DNA from 2 places in the Carnobacterium viridans genome. Region 2 is predicted to be linked to the other one. Evidence: predicted binding sites of a transcription regulator. Region 2 holds the regulator's gene; the other holds the start of a gene.
What was found. The regulator CtsR, encoded in region 2, represses protease genes until heat stress. The targets are predictions, from matches to a motif close to TTGGTCAAAAAAGGTCAAANA.
Positions count from the first base shown of each region.

Region 1: clpB (ATP-dependent chaperone ClpB) is a predicted target of CtsR. The motif match lies at 8,425-8,445, and genes of this name have one in related genera.

Region 1 covers NZ_FNJW01000008.1:161,174-171,721, reverse strand. The annotation lists gene pyk (pyruvate kinase) at 1-763, opposite strand, end outside; gene pfkA (6-phosphofructokinase) at 823-1,785, opposite strand; gene dnaE (DNA polymerase III subunit alpha) at 2,000-5,338, opposite strand; gene BLT48_RS02280 (YjzD family protein) at 5,535-5,723, shown strand; gene clpB (ATP-dependent chaperone ClpB) at 5,772-8,384, opposite strand; gene BLT48_RS02270 (metal-sulfur cluster assembly factor) at 8,566-8,895, opposite strand; gene BLT48_RS02265 (prolyl oligopeptidase family serine peptidase) at 8,981-9,742, opposite strand; gene BLT48_RS02260 (Cof-type HAD-IIB family hydrolase) at 9,879-10,548, shown strand, end outside.
Region 2 covers NZ_FNJW01000008.1:1,763,992-1,774,539, reverse strand. The annotation lists gene nrdD (anaerobic ribonucleoside-triphosphate reductase) at 1-889, opposite strand, end outside; gene BLT48_RS10010 (methylated-DNA--[protein]-cysteine S-methyltransferase) at 1,049-1,585, opposite strand; gene BLT48_RS10005 (tocopherol cyclase family protein) at 1,603-2,571, opposite strand; gene proC (pyrroline-5-carboxylate reductase) at 3,196-4,008, shown strand; gene tadA (tRNA adenosine(34) deaminase TadA) at 4,043-4,567, opposite strand; gene BLT48_RS09990 (helix-turn-helix domain-containing protein) at 4,691-5,554, shown strand; gene BLT48_RS09985 (hypothetical protein) at 5,623-6,006, opposite strand; gene BLT48_RS09980 (ATP-dependent Clp protease ATP-binding subunit) at 6,134-8,626, opposite strand; gene BLT48_RS09975 (CtsR family transcriptional regulator) at 8,651-9,112, opposite strand; tRNA gene BLT48_RS09970 (tRNA-Pro) at 9,488-9,561, opposite strand; tRNA gene BLT48_RS09965 (tRNA-Arg) at 9,592-9,665, opposite strand; tRNA gene BLT48_RS09960 (tRNA-Leu) at 9,669-9,757, opposite strand; tRNA gene BLT48_RS09955 (tRNA-Gly) at 9,808-9,879, opposite strand; tRNA gene BLT48_RS09950 (tRNA-Thr) at 9,887-9,959, opposite strand; tRNA gene BLT48_RS09945 (tRNA-Leu) at 9,995-10,079, opposite strand; tRNA gene BLT48_RS09940 (tRNA-Lys) at 10,121-10,193, opposite strand; tRNA gene BLT48_RS09935 (tRNA-Val) at 10,195-10,270, opposite strand; rRNA gene rrf (5S ribosomal RNA) at 10,298-10,413, opposite strand; rRNA gene BLT48_RS09925 (23S ribosomal RNA) at 10,504-10,548, opposite strand, start outside.

The sequences.
Region 1 (10,548 bases), 1.6 Mb from region 2:
CTTCTGTAGGAATTTCAACTCCTAAGTCTCCACGTGCAACCATTAATCCGTCTGAAACTTTTAAGATTTCGTCAATGTTATCTACGCCTTCTTGGTTTTCAATCTTAGGAATGATTTGAACGTGTGTCATGTTTTCTTCTTCAAGAATTTGTGTGATTTCTAATACATCACTTGCACGACGTACGAAACTTGCAGCAATATAGTCAATATCATTTTCTAAACCAAAACGAATATCAGCAGCATCTTTATCAGTGATACCTGGTAAGTTAACAGATACGCCTGGTACGTTAACACCTTTTTTGTTTTTCAATGTTCCTGGGTTTTTAACTAAAACAACAATTTCACCATTTGCATGGTCTAAGTCTGTTACTTCAAGATCTACTAAACCATCATCTAATAAAATATGAGTTCCTGGGTTTACGTCATTGATTAATTCAGGGTAACTGATTGAGAATTTTTCTTTTGTTCCTTCAATTTCTGTCATTGAGATACGAACAATGTCTCCTGCTTCAAAATCCACACGACCGTCTTTCATGTTATGCGTACGCATTTCAGGACCTTTTGTATCTAATAGAATTCCTACCATTTTGCCAGTACGTTTTGAGGCTTCACGAATATTTTTGATACGTGCACCATGCTCTTCAAAATCACCATGTGAAAAATTTAAGCGGGCTACGTTCATACCTGCATCTATCATTTGAACCAGTTGTTCAACTGTTTCACTTGCTGGACCAATCGTACATACAATCTTCGTTTTTTTCATTCTATTATCTCTCCCAACAGCAATTTTTTATTACAATTTTTTTAAAGTTTGTAATTCGTTTAATAAGATATTTCTTGATTTAATTTATATAAGCTGACATCTGGCATATGTTTTTTTGTTTTTAAGGTTTCGACAATATCATTTTCAACAATTTTGTTGTCTACGATTCCTATACATAATCCGCCTTTACCAACTTTTAGTAAATCAACAGCTCTCGCACCAAAAACACTTGATAATACTCGGTCACGAGCAGTTGGAGAACCTCCACGCTGAACATGTCCTAGAACCGTAACACGAGCTTGGTAATCACCATGTTTTGATAATTCATCTGCAAAGTCGTTTCCATTCATTACGCCTTCAGCTAAAATTATGATACTATGTTTTTTACCACGTTCACGACCCTTTTGAATCGTGCTTGCAATTTCTTCCATATTAAATTCTGTTTCAGGAATAATAATTTGTTCTGCTCCTCCTGCTACACCAGTCCATAATGCAATATCTCCTGCATTACGTCCCATAACTTCAATAATGAAAGTACGCACGTGACTTGTTGCAGTATCACGGATTTTATCAACAGAATCTAATACGGTATTAATAGCCGTATCAAATCCGATACAGAAATCAGTCCCTGGAATATCGTTGTCGATCGTACCTGGTAAAGCTACAGTTGGATAGCCGTGTTTCGTTAAAGCAGAAGCTCCCATATAAGAACCATCTCCACCAATAACGACTAAACCTTCAATCCCAAATTTATTTAGTTGTTCAATACCTTTTAGTTGACCTTCTTCAGTAGCAAATTCAGGATAACGAGCAGAATAGAGAAAAGTTCCACCTCTCGAAATCTTATCACCTACATCTCTACGAGTTAATTTACGTATATCACCAGCTACTAAGCCAGCATAACCATAGTTAATACCATAGACTTCCATACCTTCGTAAAGACCTTTACGCACAACAGCTCGAATAGCTGCATTCATTCCTGGAGCATCTCCACCACTTGTCAAAACAGCAATACGTTTCATATTGACTTCACCTCATAAAATAGATTAAAGTAAACAGCTCTTCTAAACAACTCATAACTAGTATCATCTAAAAAATCTTTTACTCATTACACTTATACATTCTATCACAAATACTTCTTGGTTCAAACTTACAAACATAAGCTCAACTGCTATTCTACCATTTTTATAACGTTTTGTCTTTTTAAAAATCAGTTTTATTAAAAAATTCCTATATTTAACTATTTTTAATCACAACATTTTCTTTCCCCAGTAATTCTTCCAATTGTTCCATCAACTCGGGAGTATCATGGATCCAATTTTCTTCTGCTAAAACAATTTTTTTATTTGTTTGTACATAGTAAAGAACGACCGGTATATTGCCTTTTGCTTTCATCATTATTTTCTTCATTTTTTCTAATGTATCATTGGTATTTTGTACCTCTTGTATCCGTATAAAACATTTCTTAGTAGTATAACCGTCCATTACTTTCTTAATATCTTCCATTTGACTGACAATCATTTGAGGAATATCTTCTCGCTTTGAATCGACTTTTCCAGAAACGTATAAAGTGCCTCCGTTATTAAGCAAATCAATGAATTGTCGATATTTTGTTGGAAAAAGTGTGAGCGAACAATCTCCAGAAGTATCACTGATCGTTACAAAAGCCATAGATTCGCCTTTTTTCGTGCGGATTTTATGCACATTTTTTATCATCCCGATTATTCTACTTGTATTTCCAACAGCCAACTCGCTCGTATACTCAACTTGTTTCCATTGTCTCAGCTGATCATATTTTTCAGTTGGATGACCTGACAAATAGGTACCTAAGTATTGTTCTTCTGTTTCTAGTTTTTCTTCAAGCGTTAAATCTGGGGCGAATTCATATTTGGGTTTTAATAATTCAAACAAATCAATATTGTTTCCGCTCATTTTTATACTTTGAACAATTCCATCAACCGATGCTAAAAGAGCGCCTCTAGAGTAATCAAATTGATCGAAGGCTCCAGCGTAAATTAAAGGTTTAATGTATTCCGGCTTCAACCATTTTTTATCCAATCTTTTGAGAAAATCAATCAAATCTAAGTATCTCCCATCATTTTTCCGATTTTGGATCACTTCGACAATCATATCTCTTCTTAGACCTTTGATTGAATTGAAGCCAAATAAAATATTATTTTCAGTTAATGTAAATCCACTGAAACTCGTATTGATATTAGGTGGAATAACTTTTATTTTCCTTTTCTTCGCTTCAATAATGTATTCTTTCATTTTAGCAGAACTGTTTAGAGCTGAATTTAATAGCGCCACAAAAAAAGCATTGGGGTAATGTGCTTTTAGATAAGCCATCTGATAGGCAATGAATGAGTACGCTACTGCATGGGAACGGTTAAACCCATAATTCGCAAATCGTTCGATATAATCATAAACTTGCATGGCTACTTCTTTAGTGTAGCCTAATTGGTTCGCACCAGAAATAAAATGGTGTCTCTCTTTATCAATAATGGCTTTTTGTTTTTTCCCGATCGCTCGTCTTAAAATATCTGCTTGACCTAATGTGTACCCACCCATTTTGGCAGCTACCTGCATGACTTGTTCTTGATAAACCATTACACCATAAGTGACCGCTAAAATTTCTGATAAGCTTTCATGAGGGTATTCTATGGGAACGATACCTTGTTTCCTTTTGATAAACGTATCAATTTGTTCCATCGGGCCCGGGCGATACAAAGCATTTACGGCCGCGATATCTTCGATTGAAGAAGGCTCTAATCTGCGAAGAACGTTTTTTATTCCAGAAGATTCAAATTGAAAAATTCCCACCATATCTGCTTGACGGAATAATTGCAGAGTCTTTTGATCTTGCATTGGAATAGTCAAAAGATCCAAGCGTTTTCCAGTTTTCCTTTGAACAAGTTTTAGCGTGTTGTCAATGATTGTTAAATTTTTCAACCCTAAAAAATCCATTTTTAACAAGCCAATTTCTTCTACATTTCCCATCGGGTATTGCGTTAACAGAATTTCTCCTCCACCTTTTTGCAAAGGGACATACTGAGTTAGTGGGTTATCGCTGATAACAATTCCGGCTGCATGTGTCGATATATGACGAGGCAATCCTTCAATTCTTTTGGCTGTTTTAAAGAGCAAACTATTTTTATCATTTTCTTCAACTAGTTTTCTGAGCGTTGCTGATTCTTTATAGGCTTTTTCTAAAGTGATGCCCAATATTTTGGGAATGGCCTTTGACCACACATTTGCTTCTGAAGGACTTAACCCAAATACTCTTGCTACATCTTTTAGAGCCATCTTAGCTGCTAACGTTCCAAAAGTAGCTATCTGAGCAACATGATTTTGACCATACTTATTTTTTACATAAAGCAAAATTTCTTCACGTCTATTATCAGGGAAATCCAAATCGATATCAGGCATTGTATACCTTTCTTCATTCAAAAATCGTTCAAATAATAAGTTGTACTCAATCGGATCAACGTCTGTGATTTCTAGTAAATAAGCCACCAAAGATCCAGCTGCTGAACCTCTACCTGCACCTGTAACAATTTTCACTTTATGAGCATACGCCATGACATCCCACACAATTAAAAAGTAATCTTCAAACCCCATTTTTTGAATAACGGCTAACTCATAATCTAATCGCTTTGTGTATCGTTCATCTGATTGAGGTACTCTCACTGCTAACCCTTTTAAGCACTGTTCTTTTAAAAACTCCGTTGTCTTTGTGTCTTTAGATAAAGGAAATTTTGGCAATAATTGTTGATGCAAGGATATGTCCGCATCAATCATTTCAGCTATCTCGTTGGTTCGTTGAGCAGCTTGTTCCAAGTCATTATCTTTAAATAACTGTTCTACCTGATTGCTTTCAGGCAAATAATACTCGCCTTCTTCAGTAGGCTGTTGAGGGGAGAGAGTCTCGCCCTTATTAATCGCTCTTAATACTGTAGTACTAAAGTCGTCAACTGCATCAATGTACCGTATATCTTGCAAAGCAACTGTTAAAGTGGCCGTTTCATTTGCTAGTTTATTTAATGCATCTTTGATGGTCATTAGTTTTTGATGCAGCTGTATGCCAAGATAAAATTGTTGCTCAGGAAAAGCCGTTTGCCATTCTTTGACTACTGTTGCTGCTGATTTTTTTTCATCTTGAAGTAAAAGAGTTTCTACTTCTCCATTTTCCCCAGGTGTGACTGCGATTAAATTTTGACTGTATTGACTTATTTGTTTAAATGTAAGACGTTCATTTTCAAGTAATAACATTTTTTCACTTGAAAGAGCCATCAAACTTTCATATCCTTTAGCATTCTTAGCTAATAGAATAATTGAATAAGTCTCTTCGCTATTTACAGTGCCCCCAACATCTAACGTTAACCCTAAAATGGGCTTGATCTGATGTTTTTTGCACATTTTATAAAAGTCAACCATTCCATATAAGACATTGTGGTCGGTTAAAGCAATCGCTTGATAACCTCGTTCTTTTGCTTTGACCACTAATTCTTCAATTGAAGTTGTACTTTGTAATAAACTATATGAACTAATAACTTGCAATTGTACAAATGACATTTTGTCACCCCATTCTAACTCATTACTATCTATTATACCCTTCTAAGATTCGTATACGCAAACCTTCTAAAAAGAACTTTTTATTCTTGTTGCAATAATCCAAAGTAACCTACAATAAAAAAAGTTCTACTTACTTTTGCTTTACAAAGTTTTTGAAAGTGCTAAAATGAACGTGTAAAAGAAGAGAGGTTATATCATGAAATATTTAGTGACATTATTTTGGGGATTCCTTATAGGACAAGCTGTAAATTACATTGGTAGCTCATTATCAAGCGGTTCGTATAACTTTGTTATGGCATCCGCTATTGGCTTATTTATTGGCGTTATGGTTATTTTAATTGCCAAGTCTTTTCCTGATCAAAAACATGGACATGCAACTAAATAAGCTTTTATAAACAAAAAAAAGACATTCTAATGAATGTCTTTTTTTTGTTTAATCATTTAACATCACTGTCTCATAAGATAGTTGATCCTCTTTTAGTGTAATTGTTACTTTAGATTTTGGTGGGATTTCTCCAGAAATGATTCCTTTAGCTAAAGGTGTCTCCACTTCTTTAGTAATAAATCTCTTCAACGGTCTCGCACCATACATAGGATCATAAGCTTTTTCCGCTATCCATATTTGTGCCTCATTTGAAATAGTCAGTTCAATATCTTGTTCTGCTAGACGTTTTGACAAATTGTGTACTAATTTGAGAACAATCTTCTTCACAACTTGTATGCTAAGTGGTGCAAATAAAATTGTATCATCGATTCGATTTAAGAACTCTGGTTTAAAGGATGTTTTTAATAATGACATCACATGTTCTTTTGTCGCTTCTTTTATTTGTCCTTGTTCATCCGTGCCTTCCAACAATAAATCAGAACCAATGTTACTTGTCATAATTAAAACGGTATTTTTAAAATCGACCATTCTGCCTTTAGAATCGGTTAGGCGTCCATCATCTAATACCTGTAATAAAATATTAAATACATCCGGATGAGCTTTCTCAATTTCATCTAACAAGACAATAGTATACGGACTTCTTCTTACCGCTTCGGTCAATTGCCCTCCCTCATCATATCCAACATAACCTGGAGGTGCTCCTATCAATCTTGAAACAGTATGTTTTTCCATATATTCGCTCATATCGATTCGCACCATATGATCTTGCGAGTCAAACAAGTTTTCGGCTAAAGCTTTAGCTAATTCGGTTTTCCCTACACCAGTAGGTCCTAGAAACAGGAATGAACCTAGCGGACGATTAGGATCTTGTATACCAGCTCGAGCCCGGATAACCGCATCTGATACACTTTGTACCGCTTCATCTTGACCGATAACGCGTTCACTTAATGACGTATCTAAGTGCATTAATTTTTCACGTTCTCCCTTAACTAATCTACTAACAGGAATACCCGTCATCCGACCAATAACGACAGCAATTTCTTCATCCGTTACCGATTCTTGCACAAGTCTGATTGAATTGCCTTGGGCAGCTAATTGTTCCTCTTCCAGCTTTTTCAATTCTTTTTCTAAAGCAGGAATTTGCCCATGTCTTAAAACAGCGGCACGTTCTAGGTCATAGTTACTTTCAGCTTCTTCTAACTCATGACGCGCTTTTTCAATTTCAGCACGTTTATTACGCAATTTAGCGACTTCTTCTTTTTCAGTTTCCCATTTCATTTTCAACTGATTGGCTTCTTCACGAAGATTAGATAATTCTTCTTGAATGATATCTAATCTTCGGATGCTAGCATCATCTTTCTCTTTTTTCAACGCTGCTTCTTCGATTTCCAGCTGCATCAAACGACGCGAAACTTGATCCAATTCAGTAGGTCGTGAATTCATCTCCACTCGAATCGTTGCACAAGCTTCATCTATTAAATCAATGGCTTTATCCGGTAAAAAACGATCCGTAATGTAGCGGTTCGATAACGTTGCAGCAGCAACTAAAGCATTGTCATGGATATTTACACTATGGTGAATTTCAAAACGTTCCTTTAGTCCTCTTAAAATACTGATGGTTTCTTCTACAGTTGGCTCATCAACGAGTACTTTCTGGAAGCGTCTTTCCAGCGCTTTATCCGTTTCCATGTATTTCCGGTATTCATCTAGTGTGGTTGCACCAATACAGTGCAATTCGCCACGAGCTAACATAGGCTTCAATAGATTTCCTGCATCCATGCTGCCTTCTGTTTTACCTGCACCTACAATAGTGTGGATCTCATCAATAAATAAGATGATTTGCCCTTCGCTTTTTTTCACTTCTTTTAAGACTGCTTTTAACCGTTCTTCAAATTCACCACGGTATTTAGCTCCTGCGATCAACGCGCCCATATCTAATGAAAAAATAGTTTTTCCTTTTAAGTTTTCGGGAACATCTTTTCGAACGATTCGTTGTGCCAACCCTTCTACTATGGCCGTTTTACCAACACCGGGTTCTCCAATCAGTACAGGGTTATTCTTTGTTTTACGAGATAAAATACGAATCACATCACGAATTTCATCATCTCTTCCAATGACTGGATCTTGGTCTCCGCTTCTTACCGCCTTAACCAAATCAGTTCCATATTTTTCAAGTGCTTGATAAGTTTCTTCTTGATTTTGTGAGGTCACGCGATCTCCTCCTCTTATTTTTTCAATTTCAGCTTTTAATGCTTTTTCAGTTAATCCATTTTTGCTTAAATACTTTGTCAAGCTGTGGTTCTTTAATTTCATAAGTGCTAGCAAAATAATTTCGGTTGAAAGGAAATCATCTTGAAATTCAGCCCTTAAAGTATCAGCTTCCGTTAGCAATCGAAATAAATTTTGGCTCATTCCTTGTCCATATTGAACATTTGAGCCTTCCACAGTTGGATAATTGTCTAATTCTTGGTCTACAAAAAATTCAAAATCATCTGTATCGATTCCGAGAGATTGATAAAGTCCACGTGCAAAATGGTCAGGAGTCAAAAACACTTTCCATAAATGGAGAAGATCAATTTCTTGATGCTTTCTCGTTACGGCAATACTTTGAGCTTCACCAAGAGTTTGCTGCATTGTTGTGGTCATTTTTTCTATATCCATTGGAACCCCTCCTTGATTTTTCTAATCTTATTATATTCAATTAATCAGTAAAGGTCAAACGAAAACAATTGAATCTTTGAACTCAATTTGCAGGTTTAAGAGATTAGAATTTGCTCTCAACATTGTTTCAACTACTAGATTTAAAAAGTTTACTCTAACTTTTAACAGAGTAAACTTTTCTTTATCTAATACCTAATGCAATTCTTGCATAACGGCTCATTCTGCTGGTATCCCAAGCAGGGTACCAGACTAGCTTAACTTCGGTTGAAGTAATTTCAGGGATTGATTGCATAGCTGTCATAATATCATTAGTAATGGTATCTGCTAATGGACAGCCCATTGTTGTTAACGTTAACTTTATCACACAGTGATTTTCATCCATTAGTTCAATAGCGTAAACTAACCCTAGATTGACAATGTCAATATTCAGTTCTGGATCGATAACTTGTTCTAAAGCTGTCATTATGCATCCTTTAAGCTCTTCTATTTGATTTTCACTAGTTGGTTCCATTGGGTAACCACCTTCTCATTTTTGACTTTATTTTACCTCTTATAAGAGGTGAAGTAAATCATTTCAACGAGAGATTGTGATTTTTTTATAAATGTTTATTGAAATATTCAGCTGTTTCAACCGAAATCATATAAGGGACATGATGACCATGTCCTTCCGTCGTTGTAAAACTCACATATTGTCCATAATCTTGATCTTTTATTTTTTTATAAAAATCAAAAGTTGGTTGATAAGGTACTAAATCATCATCTTCATCATGCCAGAAATGAACAAATTTACCATCAATTTTTTCAGGTTGTAAATCGAGTGAAATAGCTTTTAACGATTCGATAGCAGGAGCAAATTGTTCTGACTCAAAATCAATTTCTACTCCTTGTTGCCATTTAGAGGTCAATAACCATTTAGAAAAAGGAATTGGCGCGGGACTTCCCATCAAGACAACAGCAGTTTTTATCCAAGGATAGTGCGTTAACAATGCGGAAGTTGTTACACCGCCCATAGAAAGGCCAGACACGCCGATGCGATTTTGATCTGTTAATCCCGCTTTTACATAATAATCGATTATAGTTGGAAATTCTACTAAACTATGTTGGACAACATCCCAAAACTCCATACTTCTTTCATTTACTGGAGCACCTTGACTCCTTTCTCCATGTAAATAAGCTTCAGGAATCAGTACTCTAAATCCTTTTCTAGCGATTTCATATCCATGAACTAAAGAACTTTCTTTAAAATTTGTCCACCCATGATAAAAAACAACAGTTGGTAAAGTTTTATTTATACTTTCTGTTGAAACAACTTCTAATATAGGGATACCATTTACGTTCTCTTGTTTTACCGTTATCATCTATCTAACCTCTTTCTATATTTATTCTTATGAACTTTGTGGTACACTATTTGTAAAGGTTCTATGCAGTAAGTGTAGCACAAAAGAAACATAGAAGCTTTTATAAAGACAAATGAAGAATAGTCGGAGGATTTTGATGAATAAAAAATTAATTGCTCTTGATTTAGATGGCACTACATTGAACAATCGTTCAGAAATTTCAGCAAGAACACAAAAGGTTCTTACAACTTTAAGAAATGCGGGTCACCTTGTTTCAATCGTAACAGGCAGACCTTATAGAAACAGCAAACAATTTTATACTCAATTAGGTATGGAAACGCCTATGGTTAACTTTAATGGAGCGTTGTGCCATTTGCCAGACCAATTAAATTGGAAATCGCAATACCATAAAACATTAGATCGTGAAATTGCCTTAGATATGCTGACTTTAAAAAAAGAGTTAGACATCCACTTAATTGCTGCTGAACTCAGAGACACCGTTTTTGCAGATAACTATTTCGTCCCTTATAGCGATTTCTTTCCAGAAGGAAAAAAAAGCGCTTCAAAATTAACAGCTTCTAGTTTAAAAGAAGACCCTACTGCTGTTTGTGTCTTTACGGATAAAGAAAACCAAGCTTATATCATTGAAAAAATTGCAGCTCGTTATGGCGATTCAGTCGAGATTAGAACTTGGGGCGGACAAACACCTTGTTTAGAAATCGTAGCAGCAGGTGTACAAAAAGCATTAGGTGTCGAACGCATTGCTCAAGTATATGGTATCAAACAAAAAGATATTATTGCTTTTGGTGATGAAGATAATGATTATG
Region 2 (10,548 bases):
ATTCTAAGCTTTGCATTGCATCATAAATATCTTTTTTTGTTTTGTCTTTTGCATACTGCTGCTGTTTTTCTTCACCAATAATCCATTCTTTAGCTGTTTCTAAATGTTTCTGATAATTTAAACGGCTGTATGGAGCCAACACTTCATCAATTCGGTCGGCACTACATCCGCCATATTGACTAGAAGCTACGTTAGCAATAATTTGAGCCATTTGAGCTGCAGCTGTTTGGATGGAACGAGGACTTTCTACATCTGCATTTCCAATTTTAAATCCATCATTGAACATACTTTTAAAATCAATCAGACAACAGTTTGTCATTGGGGAATAGGGTTGGTAATCTAAGTCATGATAATGAATATCTCCTTTTTGATGAGCATTAGCTACATGATTTGGTAATAGTTTAAGGCCAATAGATTTAGCAACCACCCCAGCTGTTAGATCTCTTTGCGTATTAAAGATATTGCTGTCTTTATTCGCATTTTCATTAACTAGAGTTTGTTCTTTGCGCAATAGATGGTGTATAGCGTAATTGATATCCGTTGACTGACTTCTTTCCAAATCACGACGAGACCGATAAAGTAGATAAGCTTCTGCTAAATCATGTTCGTGAGCCTCTAATAAAGTATGTTCTACGATACTTTGAATTTCATAGATCTTGATATCTGCTGAAAACCGTTTTGTAATTTCCTCTTTTACTTTTGTGACAATTCCATTTAATACTTGCACCGTTTCTTTATCTGTCTCTTTTTCTAATGACTGATGTGCTTTCAACAACGCCAAAAAGATTTTTTCTTCCTTAAATTCAACTTCACGGCCATCTCTTTTCAACACTTTAAGCCCCGTTTTGTTCAACGTTTCACAAATATTCACACTCTTTTCATAACTCATACGTTTACACCCTCTTCTTTCCACTAAATACTACATATAGTATTTTTAAAAAATATACTCTACATATAGTATATACGTAACTTGCAATTTCGTCCATTCTTTTCATGGATCGAAAAAAAAGAATCATACATTGAAAATTGCATGATTCCATAGTTTAGATTAGTTCATAGTGGGCCTACTTAAAGCAGTTTTTTCTAGCATCAATAATTTTTCTTTCATCTCTACTGTTCCTCGGTACCCAGATAATTTCCCATTTTTGTGAATCACTCGATGACAAGGAACGACAATCAACAATGGATTTCTTCCTATTGCTGTTCCTACAGCTCGATAAGAACCCGGCTGTCCAATTTGAGCAGCGATTTCTCCATATGATTTTGTTTCGCCATATGGGATGCCTTTTAAAGCTCTCCATACTTTTTGTTGAAAAAGCGTTCCATCAACATCTATCGGAAAAGTAAACGTGGTTCTAGATTCCGTAAAATATTCCATGAGTTGATGATGATATATCTCTAGTTTTATGTCATCTTCAATTAAAATGGCCTTTGGGAATATTCTTGCGATTCCTAATTCCAGTTCACTCAAGGGTTCGTTTAAAGATCCTACAAAACACAGTCCATTTTCAGTTGCAGCTAAAGAAAGCGTTCCTAGTTCATAATTAAAAAAATGATAAAAGATTTTCTTTTTGTCGCTTGTCATTTTTCCATCCCTTTCGTTTAAGGTTCTACTATTTCTATACCTGCTAATTTACTAAAATCTTGGTACACGGTTTGACTTTTCTTATCCTTCAGAAAAATTTCAACTTCGCCAGATAAGCCTTCTTTTATCACTTTAGTCATAATGCCCTCTTTTGGAGCAATCAATTCACCAGCAGTTGTGATAGTGCCTTTGATAGTTAGTTCAGCTTCTTTATTTTCAAGAAAAATAGTTATTGTGTCACTTTTTTGATCTTTTATTGAAATTTTACTGTTATTGTATGTTGCAAATCGGTACTCTTTATCCTTTACTACTAGAGCACAGATAAATCCTTTAAATGTTATCACATGAAATGGAATATGTGCTACTGAAAAAAAGAGACTAGTACTTGGATTTTTAAAATGATTGGATTGTATCCATGTGTATTCCTTTGGAAAAGAAGTACCCCAGTCTTTTTCAATGTAGCCTTTCCCCATCGTAAAATCAATTTTTTGATTATTTATATTCAAAAAACCTTTTAAAGTATGATTCATACTGATTACACCATGGTAGCACTCCATTTTTGGAATATAGGCAAACCCACCCATAATGGAAGGGGAAAACACAGTCCTTTTTATGTCTTGAAAATCATTTAATGTTAATTTTCCTTGGATAGTTACCTGTTCATCCTTGAGTTGGATCGACACAAACGATTCTGTGAATGTATTATCTCCAATTTGAACTGAAAATGGTTTGTGTTGGTAGTTAAATTCATCTAAACGGTACCGAATATACCCTGTTTTTGTAACTAGCTCATTTTGTTCACTTAACGTTACATAGATATATTGGATAAAACTATGCTCATCACCTTTAACTAAACTCACTCCTGGAATAAAACTGATACTGACTTTTTCGTCTATTGAAACTTGTTTATAGTACCAGCCCTCAAAATAGTTCTTTTTGGTTAACGTGCCTTGAAAAAGAATTGGATTGCGTATCTTGTCAAACATCAGCTAACCCCCTACTTCTGCTTCTATACCTGTATATTATCATACTATTAACTACTAATAAAATTCTACTTAGCTATTGTAAGGGATAGATAAAAAGGCTTTATGCTTCTTAGTGTTGATAGCTTAGTTAAATTAATGGCCGAAATTTTTGGAGGAATAAGATTTGCTTGTAGCCATGCATTGAATTCAATGCGAATTACAAAGCGTTGGCGCTTCATTGGGAGTGTGACTAAAAGCGTTTAGACCTGAATCTTCTAACGCATACCTTATCTCTAAGCGACTGAAGCCGCAAGAGCTAGGGCAACTGGAGCGAATAAGCGCAGTATGGTCAACGACCATCGATTATTACATAGAAGCACTGTAGGCTTGTGCCTAAGTGTATCATGTCTGTACGTAGCTAAAGCAACTACAGCCATGACAAAGTGGACGTCAGGACTGCTCTTTGAAACACGTTCTAGAATAGAGCAGCTTGAGACGATTCCATGGCTCTCCACAAGCAACCCCGTCTATTCCAGAAGAAATTTTATTTTCTTCTATCAACACCATTTGACGAAGATACGATAAAACAATTTCTCTATCTATGGTAAAATATACAATGAAAATGAAAATGGAGGAGTGTTGACTATGAAAGTAGGATTCATTGGTATTGGAAATATGGCTGGTGCCATTATTAAAGGAATGATACAAAATGGACATACCTCGAATCAAGATATTTATGTACACAATACAACTCCAGAAAAATTAACGCAGTTTACTGGTGAAACTGGAACACAAGCTTGTTCATCGAATAAAGAATTAGCAGCAAAAGTTGATGTGTTAGTACTTGCAGCTAAACCTAATGTTTTTCCATCTATTTTAGCAGACATAAAAGAGGAAATTGCTGCTCATCAACCAGTAGTGGTTTCTATTGCTGCTGGAACCACACTTCAAAAGCTATCCGACTTATTGAATGAAGGCCATCAAACGCCTATCATACGAGCAATGCCAAACCTAAACTCACAAGTTGGTGAAGGGATGACTGCCCTTTGTGGAAATGACTATACTACTCCGGAACAGTTAGCATTCGTTTTAAATATGTTCCAAGCGATTGGCGAAACAATTGTATTACCTGAAAAGGACTTTAGTACCTTCACAGCGATTGCTGGGAGTTCACCCGCATTTGTCTTTTTATTTATCGATTCATTAGCAAGAGCCGCTGTAAAAAATGGAATGTCTAAAGACGTAGCAACTAAAATTGCTGCTCAAGCTGTTCTTGGAAGTGGAAAATTAGTATTAGACAGTAAAGAAACACCATGGAATTTGATTGACCAGGTTTCTTCTCCTGGTGGAACAACCGTTGAAGGGATTCTAACCTTAGAAGATACTGGTTTTATATCTGCTATCACTAAAGCGACTCAAGCAGTCATTACAAAAGATCAAGATATGATGCAACAGTAAACTCATTTAACACAAAACAGACGGTAACCTTGTATTATACTTGGTTACCGTCTGTTTTGTTTTGTTTAGCTTTTCTTTGTAACTTTTCTTCTTTTTTACGCTTTCTTAATTCTCTGAAAAAGTTGCTTAGCAATTCGCCGCATTCTTGTTCTAAAAGACCTGATTCAATTTGAACTTGATGATTAAACCGTTCATCCGTCAGTAAATTCATCAATGTGCCCGCTGTACCACCTTTAGGATCACTAGCTCCATAATAAAGCTCTTTTACACGAGATAATATCATTGCGCCACTACACATAGGACAAGGTTCCAATGTCACGAATAACTGAGTTTCTTCCAATCGCCAATTCCCTAAATTTCGATTGGCTTCTTGAATAGCTAACATTTCAGCGTGTGTCGTTGCATCATTCGATTCTTCTCTTCTATTGTGTCCACGACCAATGATTTTTCCATTTAATACAACGACTGCACCAATGGGAACTTCTAATTTTTCTTTGGCTTTGTAAGCTTCTTTAATCGCTTCTTGCATAAAATACGCTTTATCTTCTGTGGTTAACATCTTCCCATTCCTTTACCTGTTCTTTTCTTTATCATAGCATAATTTATCTACAAACTTATGAAAAAAATGATAGAATAGCACTATAGACTAATTGTAATGGTTTTCATTTAAAGGAGTGCTTTTATGAATTTTAATCAGTTTAAATCTATTTACCCGTCTGCCTTTTTAACCGATGACACAAAAAATGATCCGAATTATTTAACGTTTCCTTACGATAATCAATGGATTCACTTTGATAAAAAACAATTAACCTCTTCAGAAATAAAATTACTTTACCTTGTCTTTAACAAAACGGTTTCTAACGAAAATACAGGTAATCCGCAATCAAAATGGTCGGACTTTTTATTAGATGATCAGCTGCACTTGCCTGTCGAAACCGGAGTTTATCGAATTATTCAATTTGATATTAATAAAAAAGATACACGATTTGATAAGAAACTATGGCTAAGTTCTTTTAAAAGCTTTTTTAAAGATGTACAAGAGGCTTTTTTTATTAATGATCACTACGGGCTATTGATCCACCGTTATTCAGATTATTCAATCACCCAAGACGAAACAATTGGGATTTTACAAACCTTAGATGATGATTTTTCTACTAAAACTAGTGGCTATATCGGGCAACATTGGCCCATTTCTATAGACTTCAAACGTTTTTTTAAAGAAGAACAAGCGATATTTTTTAATCAACTGAAAGGAAACAAACAAATCTTTTCATTACCTGATGTTGCTCTTAGTTATTATGCTTCAGATGCTCTCTCAAAAAGTTCTATTATCCAACACTTAAAAAAAGACCTGATCTCACATCCAGAGACTAAAGAATTGATCACCGCCATATGGTTAAACCAAGGAAATATTAGCTTGGCAGCAAAATATCTTTTTATCCATCGAAATACTTTGCAATACCGGTTAGATCGTTTCTATGAAGAATCCGGTTTTTCATTAAAAAATAGAAATGATTTACTTCTTTGTTACTTATTAACAATCTAAAAAGAAGACTTTTGCGTAAAGCCATAACTTTACGCAAGAGTCTTCTTTTTTATGAATGAAAATTTAGTTTATTTTTTTAATTTATGTTTTAAATCTTTTTTATGGTGTTTAAGTTCATGTTTCCAATCCTGTTTTTTTTCCATGAAAGCATCTCTAAAATCACTAGTCGTGTCTTTGAAATGATCTCCATAAGAGCTTACGCTACCTCTTAAATCTGAAACCTTGTCTACGACACTCAATAAGTTTGCTACTTCCATATCTGATAAGTCATCTACAACAGTCATTGCTTTTTCGTTTCCTTTTAATTTTTCTTTTACAAAGTATCTTGCTCTTTTACGATTGATTTTAGACTCGATTTTTTCCATTGCCATGTTTGAAGAAGAAACAATAATTGCTCCCACTGCAACGACTGTTCCAACTCCTATTAATAAAGCTTTCGTTGAATTTTTCATGAATAGCCACTTTCCTTTCGTCATTTCTTTATTTTCATCATAGCAGAAAGAAAATTAAAACACGAATAAAAACATCTACTATCTTTAAGAGATAGCAGATGTTTTTATTTTCTTGTTAACAATCGAATTATACGTTCTCACTGGTAGCCAACAATTTTTCGTTTGCTTTTTTTGGATCTTTTACTGTAATCCGAATCGTTCCTTTTGAAGCACCTATTGTGACTTGATCACCAATTTTAACTCGGCCGCTCAATAACTCTTCACTCAATCGATCTTCTACTTCTTTCTGAAGTGCACGACGAATTGGACGTGCTCCATACTCAGGATCATACCCAGCTTTAGCAATCACATCAATAGCCGCTTGAGTGATTTTGACTTCAATATCCATATCTTTCAATCGTTTAATAATGGTATGTGCCATTAATTTAACAATTTGAGTTAAATCTTCTTTTTCTAGAGAATGGAAAACAATCGAATCATCAATCCGATTGATAAACTCAGGTTTAAACGTTTTTTTCAATTCTTCCATGATTCGTTTTTCCATAGCTGAATGGTCTTTTTTATTGCTTGCTGTACCAAACCCAACAGCTTTTTCATCTCTTAATGCTGTTGCGCCTAAATTAGATGTCATAATCATTACCGTATTTTTGAAATCAACTTTTCGTCCTTTAGCATCTGTTAAATGACCATCATCCAAGACTTGTAATAGAATATTAAATACATCCGGATGAGCTTTTTCAACTTCATCAAATAGAATAACGGAATAAGGTTTTTGACGAATTTTCTCAGTTAATTGACCACCTTCATCATAACCTACATATCCGGGAGGTGAACCAATTAAACGACTCGTACTATATTTTTCCATAAACTCAGACATATCTACTCGAACTAGAGCTTCTTCATTTCCAAACATAGCTTCCGCAAGTGCCTTAGCCAATTCTGTTTTACCGACACCTGTAGGTCCTAAGAACATAAATGACCCAATAGGACGGTTTGGATCTTTCAAACCACTTCTAGATCGTCTAATCGCTCTAGAAACTGAACCCACAGCTTGCTCTTGTCCAATTACACGTTTATGCAACACTTTTTCTAAATTCATCAAACGGTCTGATTCTTTTTGTTCCATTTGATGAATTGGAATACCTGTCCATAAAGCGACAACTTCCGCAATATCTCTTTCCGTTACTTGTAAAGAATTTGAAGCAGCTTTTCCTTCTTGTTTTTGAATGAAACTTTCAATCTTTTTACGCTGCTTCATTTCTTTTGAACGAATTTTTGCTGCTTTTTCAAAATCTTGTAATTGAATAGCTTCTTCTTTTTCTTGTATTAAAGCTTCTAAATCTGTAACTGCAGCTGCAACTGGCGAAGGTTTACTCGATACATCTAATCGTACTTTCGAAGCTGATTCATCTATCAAATCAATGGCTTTATCTGGTAGTTGTCTTGATGTAATATAACGCGATGAGTACTTAACAGCAGCATGTACTGCCTCATCTGTAATTTCAACGCCATGATGTTCTTCATAACGAGAACGTAAGCCTAACAATATCTCTTCAGCTTCTTCTTCTGAAGGAGCATCCACATGAATGGGTGCAAACCGTCTTTCTAGAGCTGCATCTTTTTCAATATACTTTTGGTATTCATCTAAAGTTGTTGCCCCAATCGTTTGCAACTCGCCACGAGCTAATGCAGGTTTCAAAATATTAGATGCATCGATTGCACCTTCTGCTCCACCAGCACCAATTAAAGTATGCAACTCATCTATAAATAAGACAACTTCGCCATCTTGATAAATCTCATCAATCACTTTTTTCATTCGTTCTTCAAACTCACCACGATATTTTGTGCCTGCTACCAATGAACCCATATCTAACATCATTAACCGCTTATTGGCTAATGCAGCGGGAACTTCTCCATCAATAATCTTTTGCGCTAAACCTTCTGCAATCGCTGTTTTACCAACACCCGGTTCCCCAACTAAAACAGGATTGTTTTTTGTTCGGCGGCTTAAAACTTGGATAATACGTTGGATTTCCTTGTGACGACCAACAACTGGATCCAGCTTCCCTTCTCTTGCGACTGCTGTTAGATCACGAGCTAGTGAGTCCAAAGTAGGTGTACCGGCGACTTGTTTAGCAGTTGGCTTGGCTTTTCTTCCTTTACCATTTGTTACATCACTCAAACCGATTTTTTTCAATACGATTTGACGAGCTTTATTTAGATTAATGTCTAAGTTGTTTAAAATCTTAGAGGATAAAATATCTTCTTCACGCAATAATCCTAACAATAAATGTTCTGTGCCAACAAGGTCTGAGCCCATACGCCTTGCTTCATCTGTTGCAAACGTAATAGCTTGTTTGGCTCTTGGCGAATAAGGAAGAATCGCATTTTTAGAAAGATACTTCATCGTTCCATAACCAGTAAAGTGTTCAATTTCTTCACGAATATCCATTTCAGTAACAGAAAATTGTCTCAACGTTTTTCCTGCGATACCATTTTGCTCCATAATCAATCCTAAAAGAATGTGCTCAGTTCCTACAGAATGGTGACGAAATCCTTTTGCTTCTTCTTGCGCCATGATTAAAACCATTCTTGCTTTTTCAGAAAATAATTCATCCATTCATTTCGCCTCCGTTTTTATACTTTACTCATATTTTAAATTGTTTAAAAAAGCTATTAGTAATCTAGCTCTTAATTCATTTTCATCTGCTCCGCTAGAATTCAGGAGTGACTTTTCCATTACTGCTAACATGATATTTGCCTCTCGCTTAATCAACATTTCAGATTCAAATAATCTTTCTATAATAGAATATGCATTCTTTTGAGAAATTTTTTTTCCAATAATATCGATCATCATATCCAGCATTTCAGCTTCATCTAACAATTTCACTTTAATGATTCTTATATACCCGCCGCCACCACGTTTACTTTCAACTAAATAGCCTTGTTGTACCGTAAAGCGAGTATTTATCACATAATTTATTTGAGAAGGAACACAATTAAAGCGATCTGCCATTTCACTCCGCCTAATTTCGACTTGTTCATCTTGGCCTAAAACTTTTTTTAAATAAGCTTCAATGATATCCGACATGTTTTGATTGTGCATGGGGTACTTGTTACTAAAACATGTTAATGTATGGTAAGAATTTTAGCTCTAATTACTCTACATTGCAATGGTGTTTTTTTAGTAACACTCCTTTTCTTTTAGTCCTAACACTAGACGTATTATTTAGCTTACCCTTAAAATTGCTAAAAGCAAATTAAACTAATAGTGGAGGATGCTGCCAGTTAGCTTCTGGAGCATTCTTGACTAATACTGACTTTTATTATACGAGAAATAAGAAGATTTGAAAAGCATCTCTACTCACTTTCTCCTAATTCTGCTTGTAAATCCCCTCTGTTCACAATCATACTCATATAAAAAATAGACAAAAAAAGATAATTTCTCTAATATTAGAGAAATTATCTTTTTAAATATTTATCGGGAAGACAGGATTCGAACCTGCGACCCCTTGGTCCCAAACCAAGTGCTCTACCAAGCTGAGCTACTTCCCGTTACTGAGTTGTTCTTTTTTTCAAAAGAAATGCACCCAAGAGGACTTGAACCTCTAACCCCTTGATTCGTAGTCAAGTACTCTATCCAATTGAGCTATGGGTGCAAATGGTGCCGAGGGCCGGAATCGAACCGGCACGGTGATCACTCACCGCAGGATTTTAAGTCCTGTGCGTCTACCTGTTCCGCCACCCCGGCATTAGAACAGCTTTTCATTCTTACAAATGACCTCACTAGTTGAACTAGTAAGCGAAAGACGGGATTCGAACCCGCGACCCCCACCTTGGCAAGGTGATGTTCTACCACTGAACTACTTTCGCAAAAAAATGCCGGCTAAAGGAGTTGAACCCTCGACCCTCTGATTACAAATCAGATGCTCTACCAACTGAGCTAAGCCGGCTAAAGTGGTACTTCACTAATCATTCAACTAAAAAATGGTGCGGGTGAAGGGACTTGAACCCCCACGTCTCTCGACGCTAGATCCTAAATCTAGTGCGTCTGCCAATTCCGCCACACCCGCATAAAGTCTGGCATAACTAACCTTACTTGAATGATTAGTTATGAGTCATGCAGGATTCGAACCTGCGACCCTCTGATTAAAAGTCAGATGCTCTACCAACTGAGCTAATGACTCATGGTGGAGGTTGACGGGATCGAACCGCCGACCCTCTGCTTGTAAGGCAGATGCTCTCCCAGCTGAGCTAAACCTCCATGGGAAATAAAATTTTAATTGAATCTGCGTGGCAACGTCCTACTCTCACAAAGGGAAACCCTTCACTACCATCGGCGCTAAGAAGCTTAACTTCTGTGTTCGGCATGGGAACAGGTGTGACCTTCTTGCCCTCATCACCACACAATTTCAATCGAAAGTCCGTTGGACTCTCAAAACTGGATAAAGTCTAAAGTGTCTTTCGTTTGCTTACCTTCGTACACCGGGTATTGCTTTGGTTAAGTCCTCGACCGATTAGTATTGGTCCGCTCCGTATATC